Linked DNA regions of Phreatobacter stygius. The protein of the gene in region 2 interacts with the protein of the main gene of each other region in a pairwise test. Links are inferred from orthologs where the notes say so. Each region holds a gene or a part of one and is shown on either strand. Other genes may lie near its edges.

Region 1 (7,266 bases), 5.2 Mb from region 2 along the record:
GCTCGAAGATCTGGTCCGAAATGATATGGGCGATGCGCCGCCAATTGGCCTCCTGGGTGGCGAATTGCTGGCCGTGCAGCTGGCTGCCCTGGGCGACGTCCCAGAGCCGGAATTCGACCCGTGAACGCCCGTCGGCGCCGCGGCCGGCCCGGCCGGTGACGAGACCGGCGGCACCGGTCGCCTGGAAGCGCTGGAAGTTCGGCGCCTGGTCGGGATCGACCTGGACATTGGCATAGGCCTGGCGGTCGATGATCCGGAAGAAGCCGGAGCGCCGGAGGTTGTTCTCGATCACCCCGGAAATATTGCGGCCGATATCGCCCTCGCCGCCGAAATTCGGCACGGCGATCGGAAAGGGCTGCACCTGGCCGCGCCGGATGTCGATCACCGGCGGCTGGCTCTGCTGCGCTCGAGCGTAAGGCGATACCAGGCCGGAAGCGCCGAGGGCGGCACCGGCGGACAGGAGATTGCGGCGGTTCAGGAGCAAGGTCATCATGAGTCTCGATCAGTCGCTGAGCTTAGCGACGCCCTGGGTCACGACGGTGACGGTGGGCGCTCAGCGCATCATTTCCTTCGGGTCAAAGTTGAGCACGACTTCGCGCCAGGTTTCATAACGCTCGCGCGGCAGCCTCACGCCGCCCTCGGCCGAGCAGCGCATGACAGCGCGCACGGCGGAATTCGCGAGCACCTGGAAATTGGAATCGCCACGCGGGTTCTGCACCTCGGGGCGACCGGTGACGGTGCCGTCGGGATTGAACGACACCCTCAGCCGCACGGCCTGGCTATTGCCCTCGCGTGCCGAAATCGGGATTTCCCAGCAGCGCTCGGCCCAGGCGCGGATCGCATCGATCTCGCGGCCCGAGATGCGCGCGGCGGCGCCCGTCGCGGTGCCGAGCGAGGCGGTGCGCACCGGCGCGCTGGCACCGGTCGCCTCGGTGCGGGCGGCCTGACGGCGGTCATTCTCCTGGGTCGGGCTGGTGTTCAGCCGGGCAGCGATCGAGTTCGGATCGAACTGCCGGGCATTGGCCCGCTCCTGGCGCTCGCGCTCGGCCCGCTCGCGCGCCTCCCGCTGAGCCCGTTCGCGGGCCTCGCGCTGCGCCCGCTCACGGGCCTCGCGCTGGGCTTTTTCGCGGGCTTCACGCTGTTCGCGCTCGCGCGTCTCGCGCTGCTGCTGGGCGACGGCCTGACGTTGTTCTTCCTCGCGCCGGCGCTGCTCGGCCTGGCGCTGCTCCTGGCGGCGCTGCTCGTCTTCGCGCCTCTGCTGCGCCTGGATCTCGGCGAGCTTGGCTTCGAGGTCCTCGCGCTGCTCGGGCGCAACGGCAGGCGTCGGGCGCGGCGCCGGCTGCGGCGGCTGGACGGCCGCGACCTGCGCCGGGCGGGCGGCCGGCGGCGGCGGCGCCTCGGCCTGTTCGGGCTGCGGCGGCTGTGGCATCGGCGGACGCGGGGTCGGCGGCGGCGGCAATTGTATGTTCTGCACCCGCTCGCGGGCGACCGGCACGGAAGCCTCGTCCGGGGTCTGGCGCTCTTCGGGGGTCTGGCGGTCGACGACACGCTGCGGCGTTGGCGTGCGCTCGCCGCGACGATCGCCGCGGGTCGACTGCGCCGGCTCGTCGGAGACGATCTCGACCGGCACGCTCTCGCCCTCGTCCGGCTTCTGCGGCGCGCTCAGAAAGCCGACCAGGGCCGCGGCAAGCAGGAGCACATGCCCGCCCACCGAGACCCCATATCCGACTTTTTGCGGGTGCAGCGCCACGCTCTTCAAACCTCGGCCAGCTTTCAGCGCGACGCGCGTTCGGTCGCGACCAGCGCGACCTTGGTGAAGCCGCCGCCCTTGATCTGCGACAGCACGTCCATGATGGCCTGGTAATTCACCGCGGCGTCGCCGCGCACGAAGATGCGCTCCTCGCCGCCGTTCTGCGCCATGGCCTTCAGCTGCTCGATCAACTGGGCCTGTTCGACCTTGTTGTCGCCGAGATAGATATCGCCGTTCTGACGCACCGAAACGGTGATCGGCGGCTTGTCCTGCTGGATCGCGCGGGCGGACGCCTGCGGCAGGTCCAGCGGCACGGAGACCGTCATCAGCGGTGCCGCCACCATGAAGATGATCATCAGCACCAGCATCACGTCGACCATCGGCGTGATGTTGATCTCGTTCATCACGAAGGCGCGGCGGCGCCGGCGGCCGTTATTGCCGCGGCCGCCACCACCGCTTGCGACATGAGCTCCCATGGTCGTCTCCTCAGGCCGCGCGCTGGTCGTAGGTGGTCGGCCCACCCTGCTGATCGATCTGACGCGACAGGATGGCGGCGAACTCGTCGGCGAAGCCTTCGAGCCGGTTGGCGATCTTGTTCACCTCACCGGCAAGCTTGTTATAGGCAATGGTTGCCGGAATTGCGGCGACAAGGCCGATGGCGGTGGCGAACAGGGCCTCGGCAATGCCGGGCGCGACCACCGCGAGCGAGGTGTTCTTCGAGATCGCGATCGCCTGGAAGGCGGTCATGATGCCCCAGACCGTGCCGAACAGGCCAATGAACGGGCCGGCGGATGCAACGGTCGCCAGAACCATCAGGCGAGCCTCGAGACGCTCGACCTCGCGCTGGATGGTGACGTTCATCACCCGGTCGATGCGCTGTTGCAGGCCGGCGAAGGAGCGCGACGCGGTTTCGTGCGACCGCTTCCACTCGCGCATGGCGGCAACGAACAGCGCCGCCATGGCGGTGGTCGGCCGCTGCGCCAGGCTGCGATAGAGTTCCTCCAGCGACTGGCCGGACCAGAAAACCTGCTCGAAGCGGTCCATCTGGCTGCGCGTGCGGCGGAACAGGATGATCTTCTCGACAATGATCGCCCAGACCCAGATCGAGGCCGAGACGAGGCCGAGCATGACGAGCTTGACCACCCAATGGGCGGTAATGAACAGACCCCAGAGCGACACGTCGTGGGATGCGGCGACGGCGGTCTGGGCGACATCGGCGGGATTCATAGGCGGCGATCCTTTTCGCGACAGGTCCGGCTTCGAGGTCGCAGAACAGCCCACGCCACGGTTTGAGAACCCGGAACGGCCAGCGCCTGTGCAGTTTTCGCGCTTTTTCCCGTCCCTGGAGGGCGAAATGACCCTCGAATGTGTCTTGACCGTGACGCGGTCTGTACATCCGCGTGGTAAACTACCAAGCCATCGATAAGGTTAAGACTGGGTTATTGCCGCACTGCAACAGCTTATTGCCGTCGGTAATTGTCACAAAAAGGTGGTCGCGCGACTGCTATGCGCGAATGCGTCAGCGAAGACTTGGTCGTTCACCCCCGGACCAGCAGCACCAGCGCGCCGACCACGGCGATGGCCAGCAGGCCGATACGCATCCTTTCACGGTCCATCAGCGCGACCGCCGACGGCGCCAGCCAGGTGCCGATCAAAATGCCGGGAACCAGCAGCGCCGCGCGGCCGAGATCGGCGAACCCGAACCGGCCGGCCGCGACATGCATGGCAATCAGCATGGCATAAGCGACGATCCAGTAGAGCCCGAGCGTGGCGCGCACCTTGGCCGGGTTCTGGCCGGCATAGACCACGCCGATCAACGGTCCGTGGATGCCCGACATGCCGCCCATGAAGCCTGATATGACGCTGGTGATCGCGATATTGCGGGCGCTGAGCGCCAGATGCAGCCCGCTCAGCGACAGGCCCACCGCCAGCAGGATCAGCCCGCCGAACAGCCGCGGCAGATGGGTCGGGTCGATCGCCAGCAGCGCCAGCACGCCGATGGCCGTGCCGATCAGCAGGCCGCCAGCCCCCCAGCCGATCTCGGCGCGGTCGATCAGGTGGCTGTTGCCGCGCACCATCGCCAGCATCACCACGAAAGCCGAGGCGATCGCCGGACCCGGCACCAGGCTCGGCGAAATGATGGCCAGGAGCGGGATCATCACCAGCGACAGCCCGACGCCAACCGCCATCTGGATGACGGTGGCGACCGCCATGATGGCGGTGATGGCGGCGAGTTCGGCCGGCCCGAAGCCGAGAAGCGACATGAAGAGACTAAATCTGCTGTAACGACGCCAAAAAGGGACGCTCTCACTCGCACATCACGCCCTTGGCGTCATGATCCTTCTCAGCGCGTCAGGGATGCGCATTGGCCGGCCGCCGGCGACGAAGGCGACCCGCACGGTCGCTTCCACCAGCACCGCCTCGCCGCGCAGCACGCGCTGGGCAAGGTTCATGGTCGCGCCCTTGACCTCGACCGTGCGGGTCTCGATGGTCAGCACGTCGTCGATCTTGGCCGGGCGCAGGAACTCGATGCCCATGGCGCGCACGACGAAGGCGAAGCCGGCGCCGGCCTCTTCCTTCGCCTTGTCGAACAGGTCGCCCTGCGCCACGCCGAGCAGTCTCAGAAAATCGGTCCGCCCGCGTTCCATGAAGCGCAAATAGCTCGCGTGATAGACGACGCCCGAGAAATCCGTATCCTCGTAATAGACGCGGACCGAGAGATGGTGGGTTTCGTCTTCGATATGGCCGGCAAGCGCCGGGGACTTGATCATGCGGTCAACCTTCGGGTGAACGATCTCAACGGATTTTGCCGCGCCGCATAGGGGCTTGATCTGGCGAAAGCGAGGCCTGAACGCGGCCAAACCTTCGATCGGACCAGCGCTCAATCGGCAAGACGCGGCTCAGGCGTCGTCCTCGTCGCCCTTGAACAGCTGGAACTGGGTGGCGTCGCGGGCTGGTTCCGCCAGGCCGAGATGCCTGAAGGCATGGCTGGTCAACAGCCGGCCGCGCGGCGTGCGCTGCAGGAAGCCCTGCTGGATCAGGAACGGCTCGATGATCTCCTCGATCGCGTCGCGCGGTTCGGACAGCGCCGCCGCCATGGTCTCGATGCCCACCGGCCCACCGCCATAGTTGAGCGCGATGCCCTGGAGGTAACGCCGGTCCATCGCGTCGAGGCCAGCGGCGTCGACCTCGAGCCGGGTCAGCGCCTCATCCGCGATGGTCCGGGTGATCGTGTCGGAATCCCGGTAGATGGCGAAGTCGCGCACCCGCCGGAGCAGCCGGCCGGCGATGCGCGGCGTGCCGCGCGCCCGCCGGGCGATCTCGTTGGCGCCATCCGCGGCCATGCCGACACCCAGCACGCGGGCGCCACGGGTGACGATATATTCGAGCTCCTCGACGGTATAGAACTGCAGCCGGATCGGGATGCCGAAACGGTCGCGCAGCGGCGTCGTCAGCAGGCCGGCACGCGTGGTCGCGCCGACCAGGGTGAACTTGGCGAGGTCGATCTTCACCGAGCGCGCCGCCGGCCCCTCGCCGATGATCAGGTCGAGCTGGAAATCCTCCATCGCCGGATAGAGGATTTCCTCCACCGCCGGATTGAGCCGGTGGATCTCGTCGATGAACAGCACGTCGCGGTCTTCGAGATTGGTCAATTGCGCCGCGAGATCACCCGCCTTGGCGATGACCGGTCCCGAGGTCGAGCGGAAATTGACGCCGAGCTCCTTCGCCAGGATCTGTGCCAGTGTCGTCTTGCCGAGCCCAGGCGGACCGACGAACAGCACGTGGTCGAGCGCCTCGCCGCGCATCTTGGCGGCCGAAATGAACACTTCGAGGTTCGACCGCGCCTGCGCCTGGCCAATGAATTCGGTCAGCCGCTGCGGACGCAGATGCACATCCGCATCGTCGTCGCGGTGTTCGGGGTTCAAGATGCGGCGGGCTTCGGTCATTCCGGCTGGTTACACGATCGTCTCGTTTCGCGACAGCTTGGCTCAGGTCGACGATGGCCTGTTCAAGAACTCAGTTCCTTCAGCCCCATCCGGATCAGCGTCTGGGTATTGGCTTCTTCGCCCGCCTTGCCGGCGGCGGCGGCAATGGCCGCGGCGGCCTGCGGCTGGCCGTAGCCGAGATTGGTCAAGGCCGAGATGGCGTCGCGGATCGGGCCGGGCGCGCGTTTGTCGTCGACGTCGCCGACCAGCTTGGCAAGCGTCGGATCGATATCGGTGAAGCCCGGCGCCTTGTCCTTCAACTCCGTGATGATGCGCTCGGCGACCTTCGGCCCGACGCCATTGGCCCGGCCGATCGCCGCCTTGTCGCGCATGGCGATGGCGGTGGCGAGATCACTCGCCTTCAGCGTCGACAGCACCGACAGCGCCACCTTGGCGCCGACACCTTGCACGGCGAGCAGCAGGCGAAACCACTCGCGCTCCAGGTCATTGGCGAAACCGTAGAGCCGGATCATGTCCTCGCGGACCATGGTTTCGATCGACAACACCGCCGCTTCGCCCGCCGCCGGCAGGGCCTGCAGCGTGCGCGACGAACAGTGCACGACGTAACCGACGCCGTGCACGTCGACGATCACCCAATCGGGCCCATAGGAGTCGATCGTGCCCTTCAACTTGCCGATCATGGCGATATCCGTCCCTGCATCCTGCGCCCCTTATAGGGGATTCGCTGGCCGGACGGACGGTTTGTTCACTCTTCGCCCCCGCCATAACGCATCAGCGTCGCCGCGTCGTAATTTTCGCCGATCGACATCGAGCAGGTGCGCGACAGGTGCACGCGCGGCAGGCCGGTCTCGCGCGCCCATGCGTTGAACACGGCCTGGATCTTCTTCAGGTCGCCCTTGGAGGTCGGCTCGGCCGCAATATCGAGACCGGCGTCGCGCAGTGCCGCCACCGTGTCGCGCGCGGTGACGAAGCCGTCAAAACCGATGAAGCGGAGGAAATACTGGCCGGTGCGGGCGCCAAGCCGCGAACCGCGCTTGGCCATGAAATCCAACAGCCCGATCTGATCGTCGGCCGGCCAGGCCGCCAGGAACTTGCCGAAGGAGCCGCGCTCGGCCGCGACATCGGCGACGAAAGCGGCGTTCTCGCGCACACTCTTGATCTTCAGCGGATTCTTGACGATGCGCGGGTCGCGCGCCCGGTCGTGCCAGAACTCGTCCGGCTGGAACAACAAAGGCTTCGGCTGGAAACCGAGAAAGGCTTCTTCAAACCCCGGCCACTTGTTGTCGATCACCCGCCAGACGAAACCGGCGCAGAAGATGCGCCGGGTCATTTCCGCCAGCACCCGGTCGTCGGGCAGCGCCGCGAGCTCGGCCTTCGCCATCACCGGCGGCAACAGCGCCTTGAGCGCGGCCGGGCCGCCCTTGCGGGTCTCGGCGCGCGCCTGGATCTTGTCGAATGCGATCACCTGGGGGTCTCCGGGCAAGCCTTGATGTCGCCGAGCATCCCGCGACGATGCGGCTGAGGTCAACGCCGGTCAGGCGTGCAGGCGCGCCGGCCCGCGATGATGGG
Region 2 (7,388 bases):
GAGCTCGGCGATCAAGGCTTCGATCTTCGGCCGCCGGTTCTGCTTCAGCCGCTCGGCGGCGAGGATCGCGCGCAGGCTCGAGAAAGCCCGCTCCAGGTCGTCATTGACCAGGATGTAGTCGAAGTCGCGCCAATGGGCGATCTCGTCCCTGGCGGTGGTTAGACGGCGCAGGATCGCCTTGTCCTCGTCGGTTGCCCGTCGCTTCAGCCGGGAGATCTGTTCGGCGACCGACGGCGGCAACAGGAAGACGGTCGCCATGTCCTCGCGCACCAGCTCGGACAATTGTCGGACGCCGGCGACATCGATGTCGAACAGCACGTCCTTGCCCGCCGACAATGCATCTTCCACCGCCTGGCGCGGCGTGCCGTAGAAATTGCCGTGCACCTCGGCCCATTCCAGCAACTCGCCGGCATCGCGCATCTGGCCGAAACGGCTCTTGTCGATGAAATGATAGTGGACGTGATCGATCTCGTCCTGGCGCCGCGGGCGCGTGGTCACCGAGACCGACAGCGCGATCTCGGTTTCGGTCTTCAGCAATTCCCGTGTCAGCGTCGACTTGCCGGCGCCCGAGGGCGAGGTCAGCACCAGCATCAGCCCACGGCGGGCCGTGATCGGGTCCGTCATCGGTGTCACTCCAGATTCTGAACCTGCTCGCGGAACTGCTCGACCACCGCCTTCAGCTCCAGGCCAATAGCGGTCAGCGAGACGTCATTGGCCTTCGAGCAGAGCGTATTGGTTTCGCGGTTGAATTCCTGCGCCAGAAAATCCAGCTTGCGGCCGACCGGACCGCCGGATGCCATCAGCTTGGCGGCGGCGGCCACATGGGCGTCCAGCCGGTCGAGCTCTTCGCGGATATCGGCCTTGCTGGCGAGCAGCAGAGCCTCCTGGTGCAACCGGTCGGGATCGAACGCCTTGCCGGTCTCCAGCACCGCGGCAATCGATTCGGCGAGCTTGGCCTTGATCGCTTCGGGCCGGCGCGCCGGATTGGTCTCGGCCTGCCGTTTCAGCTCGGCGATCTCGCCGAGGCGGTCGGTCAGCACGGCGCCAAGGGCCGCACCTTCGGCCTTGCGCATGACGACGAGGCCGGCGAGCGCCTGGTCCAGGCCAGCAAGCACCGCCGCATGCAGTTCGGCGCGCTCGTCCTCGGTCTCTTCCGGCTCGACCACGTCGACGACGCCCCGGATGCCGAGAATGCCGTCGACGGCCGGCGCACGGGCATCGATCCGTTCGGTGATCAGCTTGACCGCATCAAGCACCTGCGCCAGCACCAGTTCGTTGATGCGCACTTCGCTCGCGACGCCTTCGCGCTTGACCGACAGGCTGGCGAACAGGCTGCCGCGCGTCACCAGCGCCGCGATCTTCTGGCGAATGGCCGGCTCAGCCAGGTCGAAGCCCGGCGGCAGGCGCAGCTTGACGTCCAGGCCCTTGGAATTGACCGACTTGATTTCCCAGGCCCAGACCGCGGTGCCGATCGCGCCGTCGGAGCGGGCAAAACCCGTCATGCTCGAGAGAGCCATGGAATCCTCTGCAGTTGCCTCGCTGCCTTGGCGGTTAAGTGCCGCCAGCGCCAAGGTCAAGCGTTGCCCGCTCGACCGGCAGGCCGGACCGGCCAACCCAAGGCCGAGCCGGCAGGGCCGTTCTGCAACTGCGCGCGGGGATCAGCGCGGCGTGGCCGGCGGGTTGGGCGCGCCAGGCGTTGCCGTTCCGGTCGGCGGATCGGCGCTGACCCGGTCGCGCGACGGATCGGCCTGGCCACGCTCACGCTCCACCCTGCGCCAATTGGCGACGTTGCGGTTGTGCTGCTCGAGCGTCTCGGCGAAGACATGACCGCCGGTGCCGTCGGCGACGAAATAGACGTCGCGGCCACGCACCGGATTGACCACCGCCTCCATCGCCGCCCGGCCGGGATTGGCGATCGGTGTCGGCGGCAGGCCGTCGATCTGATAGGTGTTGTAAGGCGTCAGCCGCTGGATCTCGGACTGCTGGATGCCGCGGCCGAGCGTGCCGCGCCCACCGACCAGGCCATAGACGATGGTCGGATCGGACTGCAGCCGCATGCGCCGGTTCAGCCGGTTGATGAACACGCCGGCGACCCGCGGCCGCTCGTCGGCCTTGCCGGTTTCCTTCTCGACGATCGACGCCAGGATGACCATTTCCTCGATCGAACGGATCGGCAGGTCCGGCGCGCGGCGGCCCCAGATCTGCTGCACGGCACGGGCCTGCAAGGTCGCCATCTGATCGACGATCTGCTGGCGCGAGGTACCGCGGGTGAACTTGTAGGTGTCGGGCATCAGCGAGCCCTCGCGCGGGATCCGCGCGATCTCGCCGGTCAACACGTCATTGTCGCGCAGCCGGCCGACAATCTGCTCGGATGTCAGGCCCTCCGGCACGGTGATCCGATATTCGATCGCCTTGCCCTCGATGACGATGGCCATGGCCTCGGCCATCGAAACCCGCTTGGGGAAGAGATATTCACCCCATTTCAGGTCGCCACGGGCGCCATAGAGCTGCACCGCGGCGGTGAACAGCAGCGAGGACGAAATGACGCCGTTCTGCTCGAGCTTGGTGCCGATCTGGTCCGAGGTCGAGCCGCGCTCGATGAACACAGCGCGATCCTGCTCCAGCGGCCCGGGCGACACGAAGGCATGGCGGGCATAGCTGAAACCGACGAGGCCGCCGACCAGCAGCACGAGCGCCAGCGACAGGATCAGATTGCCGATGACCACCCACTGATTGCGGGCGCGCCGGGAAGCCGGCGGAGCCGGGGGTGCCGCCTCCGGCTCCAAAGCCGCACGGGGCGACTTGATGGCCGGACGGGAACCGTTCTGGACCGGGCCGAGCCCGGGGGAATCGCTCATCACGCTAGCTCTGAATCGATGCTGTCACATCACTAACCAACTGATGCGAAGCGAATGTGGCGAAAGACGGGTGAGGTCTCGGGGACGGGCCGAATAGGGCTGATGCAGCCAGATTCGGTCCGCTTCGAACGCAACCAATTCTACCGCATTTTGCCGCCCGGCAAACCGGCCGCCGGCCGGCGCGACGATTGGTCAGGCCGCGGCGCGGAAGATCAGCGAGGCATTGGTGCCGCCGAAGCCGAAGGAGTTCGACAGCACCGTCTCGATCGACCGCTTGCGGGCCTGGTGCGGCACCAGATCCATGACCGTCTCGACCGAGGGATTGTCCAGGTTCAGGGTCGGCGGGGCAATCTGGTCGCGAATCGCCAGGACCGAAAAGATCGCCTCGACGGCGCCGGCGGCGCCCAGCAGATGGCCGATCGACGACTTGGTCGACGACATCGAGATCTTCGAGGCGGCATTGCCGACGACACGTTCGACGGCGGCCAGTTCGATGCCGTCGGCCATGGTCGAGGTGCCGTGGGCATTGATGTAGTCGATATCGGCGGCCGCGATGCCGGCGCGCTTGATCGCCGCCTGCATGCAGCGATAGGCGCCGTCGCCATCCTCGGCCGGCGCGGTGATGTGATGGGCGTCGCCCGACAGGCCGTAGCCGATCACCTCGGCATAGATCTTGGCGCCGCGCGCCTTGGCGTGCTCATAGGCCTCGAGCACCACGACGCCTGCGCCCTCGCCCATGACGAAACCGTCGCGATCGCGGTCATAGGGCCTGGAGGCGCGGGTCGGCTCGTCGTTGAACGCGGTGCACAGCGCGCGGCAGGCCGAGAAACCGGCAAGCGACAGGCGGCTGACCGGCGATTCGGTGCCGCCGGCGACCATCACGTCGGCGTCGCCGAAAGCCACCAGGCGGGCCGCATCGCCAATGGCGTGGGCGCCGGTGGAGCAGGCGGTGACGACGGCATGATTCGGCCCCTTGAGGCCGTGCTGGATCGACACGTAGCCGCCAGCGAGATTGATCAGCCGGCCCGGGATGAAGAAGGGCGAAATCCGCCGGGGGCCCTTCTCTTTCAGGATCAGCGAGGCTTCGGCGATGCCATCGATGCCGCCAATGCCGGAACCGATGAGAACGCCGGTGGAAATCTGCTCGTCGCGGGTTTTCGGGTGCCAGCCGGCATCATCGAGCGCCTGGGTCGCGGCCGACATGGCGAAGATGATGAAGTCATCGACCTTGCGCTGCTCCTTCGGCTCCATCCAGTCGTCCGGATTGAACGTCGATTGGGTGCCGTCGCCGCGCGGAATCATACAGGCGATCTTGGCGGCGATGTCGGAAACGTCGAAGTGCTCGACCTTGCGCGCGGCATTGTCGCCTTTGACGAGCCTTGCCCAGGTCGTCTCGGCTCCGCATCCAAGCGGAGATACGACACCCACGCCGGTCACCACAACACGCCGCATCATCGCTTCACCTGTTCCCGTTTCCCACACCCGAGCTCCTGAACGAAAGGCCGGAGGCGTTCAACGCTCCCCGGCCCCTCGAACATCATTTGGTTAAAGTCCAACAGCCCGAAAAATCAGGCGTTGGCAGCTTTCTCGAGGAATTTCACCGCGTCGCCGACGGTGAGAATCGTCTCGGCAGCGTCGTCCGGAATCTCGACGCCAAATTCTTCTTCGAACGCCATGACGAGCTCGACGGTGTCGAGGCTGTCGGCACCCAGGTCGTCGATGAAGCTCGCGGCCGGGACCACTTTCTCGGCATCAACGCCGAGCTGCTCCACGACGATCTTCTTCACTCGGTCAGCGATATCGCTCATAAGTTTATCCTCGTTCCATCCGACGATAAGGCACCGCCCACGATGGGACGCGGTGTGCGGCATTCAAGATTGGTGATGGCGGGCCGCTCCGCCGTGAATCTGGATCATCTCGGGAAGGCCCCCTGCCCGAACCGTCAGGCTCTCTAACACAGGCCTAAAGGTTTTGCCAGCGCGCCTCCGAAACGCCAAAATAATGAATTATATCATGGCCATGCCGCCATTGACGTGGAGCGTCTGGCCGGTGACATAGGCCGCTTCCTCCGAGGCGAGATAGACAACGGCGGCGGCAATTTCATTCGCCTTGCCGAGCCGACCCGCCGGAACACGCGTCAGGATCGTCTCCTTCTGCTTGTCGTTGAGGGCATCCGTCATGGCCGTTTCGATGAAACCGGGGGCCACGCAGTTGACCGTCACGTTGCGGCTGGCGACCTCGGCCGCAAGCGCTTTCGACATGCCGATAAGGCCGGCTTTCGAGGCTGCATAATTGCCCTGGCCGGGATTGCCGGTGACCCCGACCACCGAGGTGATCGAGACGATCCGGCCCCAGCGCTTGCGCATCATCAGCTTGGTCGCGGCCCGGGTCAGGCGGAAGCTGGCAGTCAGGTTGACTGCGATCACCTGGTCCCACTCCTCGTCCTTCATCCGGATGAACAGGTTATCGCGGGTAATGCCGGCGTTATTCACAAGAATGTCGAGCCCGCCCATCGCCTTGTCGGCAGCCGGCACCAGCGCCTCGACCTCTTCGATCGACGACAGGTTGGTCGGCAGGACATGGGCGCGCGCACCAAGAGCCGCCGCCAGTTCGTCGAGTTTCTCCCGGCGCGTGCCGGACAGGGCAACGGTTGCGCCGCGCGCATGGAGCGCTGCCGCCACCGCGCCGCCGATGCCGCCGGTCGCACCGGTGACGAGCGCCGTCTTGCCAGTCAGATCGAACATGGGAGCACCTCTTATCCGCGCGAAGCCTTGAAGGCGGCGATATCGTCGGGCGAACCGATGGCGCTGCCGGTGGCGCCCTCGGCGATCCGCTTGACCAGGCCCGACAAGACCTTGCCGGCGCCGATCTCATAAAAGCTGGTGACGCCGAGCCCGGCCATGGTCGCCACGCATTCGCGCCAGCGCACCGTACCGGTGACCTGTTCGATCAGTCGCCGGGTGATCTCGGCGGGATCGGCGATCGGCTGGGCCAGGACATTGGCGACAACAGGCACCATCGGCGCCTTGGCCGGCACGCTGGCCAGCGCCGCCGCCATGGCGTCGGCGGCCGGCTGCATCAGCGCGCAATGAAAGGGGGCGGATACGGGCAGCGGAATGGCGCGTTTGGCGCCGCGTGCCTTGGCCAGTTCGCAGGCGCGCTCGACCGCCGCCTTGTGACCGGAAATCACCACCTGGCCGGCGCCATTGTCATTGGCCGCCTGACAGACCTCGGTCTCGGCCGCTTCCGCCGCGATCGCCACCACCGCGTCGAACTCCAGGCCGAGAATCGCTGCCATGGCACCGACGCCGACCGGGGTTGCCGCCTGCATGGCCTTGCCGCGGATGCGCAGGAGCCGCGCCGTGTCGCCGATCGAAAAACTGCCGGCCGCGGCCAGCGCCGAATATTCGCCGAGCGAGTGGCCCGCGACATAGGCGACGTCGCGCGACAGGTTCAGTCCGGCTTCGGCTTCCAGCACCCTGACGACGCCGAGCGACACCGCCATCAGCGCCGGCTGGGCATTCTCGGTCAATGTCAGCGTCTCGATCGGCCCGTCCCAGATCACCGCCGACAATTTCTCGCCGAGCGCATCATCCACCTCGGCGAACACCGCACGCGCCGCGGGAAAGGCGTCGGCCAGGGCCTTGCCCATGCCGACGGCCTGGCTGCCCTGGCCGGGAAAGGTGAAAGCAACGGTCATGAAACCCTCGCGCGCTGCGTCAAAGTCGCGGCGAACTCGCATCGGGTCGCTCAAGAGTCAAGCAAGCAGTCGCCCGAATGCCGGGAAAACCTGTCGATTGGACAAGGGCTTCGCCGGCCACTTGCCGGGGGCATCGTGATTAGGTTATGTTATAGTATTACATATATAGGAGCCTTCATGCTTGCCGGTCGTTCCGATCCTCGCCTGCCCGTCACCGTGCTTTCCGGCTTTCTGGGCGCCGGCAAGACCACTCTCTTGAACCATATTCTCAACAACCGTGAAGGCCGGCGCGTGGCGGTCATCGTCAACGACATGTCGGAGGTGAATATCGACGCCGACCTCGTCCGCGACGGCGGCGCCAACCTGTCGCGGACCGACGAAAAACTGGTCGAGATGACCAATGGCTGCATTTGCTGCACCTTGCGCGACGACCTCCTGAGCGAGGTCAGGCAGCTCGCCGAGAGCGGCAAATACGAGTACCTGCTGATCGAAGGCACCGGCATCGCCGAGCCGCTGCCGATCGCCGCCACCTTCTCGTTCCGCTCCGAGGACGGCGAGGCGCTGGAGGACATCGCCCGGCTCGACTGCATGGTCACCGTGGTCGACGCGATCAATCTCCTGAGGGATTTCGGCAGTCATGACGTCCTGGCCGATCGCGGCGAAACGGCCGATGAAGGCGACGAACGCACCTTGGCGGATCTCCTGACCGACCAGATCGAATTCGCCGACGTGGTGATCATCAACAAGATCTCCTCGGTCGACACCACCCAGCAGGCACTGGTCGAAAAGATCGTCCGCGCGCTCAATCCGGACGCGCGGGTCATCACGGC

Evidence for each region.
Region 1: the proteins of E8M01_RS29815 (region 2) and ybgC interact in binary tests that used the Escherichia coli proteins (3 or more experiments, as listed by UniProt). The link is inferred for Phreatobacter stygius from one-to-one orthologs.

Annotation. Positions count from the first base shown.
Region 1 is NZ_CP039690.1:1,063,303-1,070,568, forward strand. Bases 2,796-5,495 are described here. They hold ybgC (tol-pal system-associated acyl-CoA thioesterase), read right to left. Parts: upstream 4,522-5,495; coding sequence 4,069-4,521; downstream 2,796-4,068. Other genes in these bases: tolQ (protein TolQ), read right to left, coding at 2,796-2,977; E8M01_RS04945 (sulfite exporter TauE/SafE family protein), read right to left, coding at 3,289-4,014; ruvB (Holliday junction branch migration DNA helicase RuvB), read right to left, coding at 4,651-5,495. Outside these bases: Tol-Pal system beta propeller repeat protein TolB, read right to left, coding at 1-490; cell envelope integrity protein TolA, read right to left, coding at 554-1,711; protein TolR, read right to left, coding at 1,774-2,226; more of tolQ, read right to left, coding at 2,237-2,795; more of ruvB, read right to left, coding at 5,496-5,697; Holliday junction branch migration protein RuvA, read right to left, coding at 5,760-6,377; E8M01_RS04965 (DNA-3-methyladenine glycosylase I), read right to left, coding at 6,443-7,162; crossover junction endodeoxyribonuclease RuvC, read right to left, coding at 7,232-7,266.
Region 2 is NZ_CP039690.1:6,301,333-6,308,720, reverse strand. What follows is about bases 3,047-5,868. They hold E8M01_RS29815 (acyl carrier protein), read right to left. Parts: upstream 4,667-5,868; coding sequence 4,427-4,666; downstream 3,047-4,426. Other genes in these bases: fabD (ACP S-malonyltransferase), read right to left, coding at 5,614-5,868; fabG (3-oxoacyl-[acyl-carrier-protein] reductase), read right to left, coding at 4,865-5,602; fabF (beta-ketoacyl-ACP synthase II), read right to left, coding at 3,051-4,310. Outside these bases: gmk (guanylate kinase), read right to left, coding at 1-624; E8M01_RS29830 (YicC/YloC family endoribonuclease), read right to left, coding at 630-1,517; endolytic transglycosylase MltG, read right to left, coding at 1,659-2,858; more of fabD, read right to left, coding at 5,869-6,558; E8M01_RS29800 (GTP-binding protein), read left to right, coding at 6,736-7,388. UniProt on the Escherichia coli protein: Carrier of the growing fatty acid chain in fatty acid biosynthesis.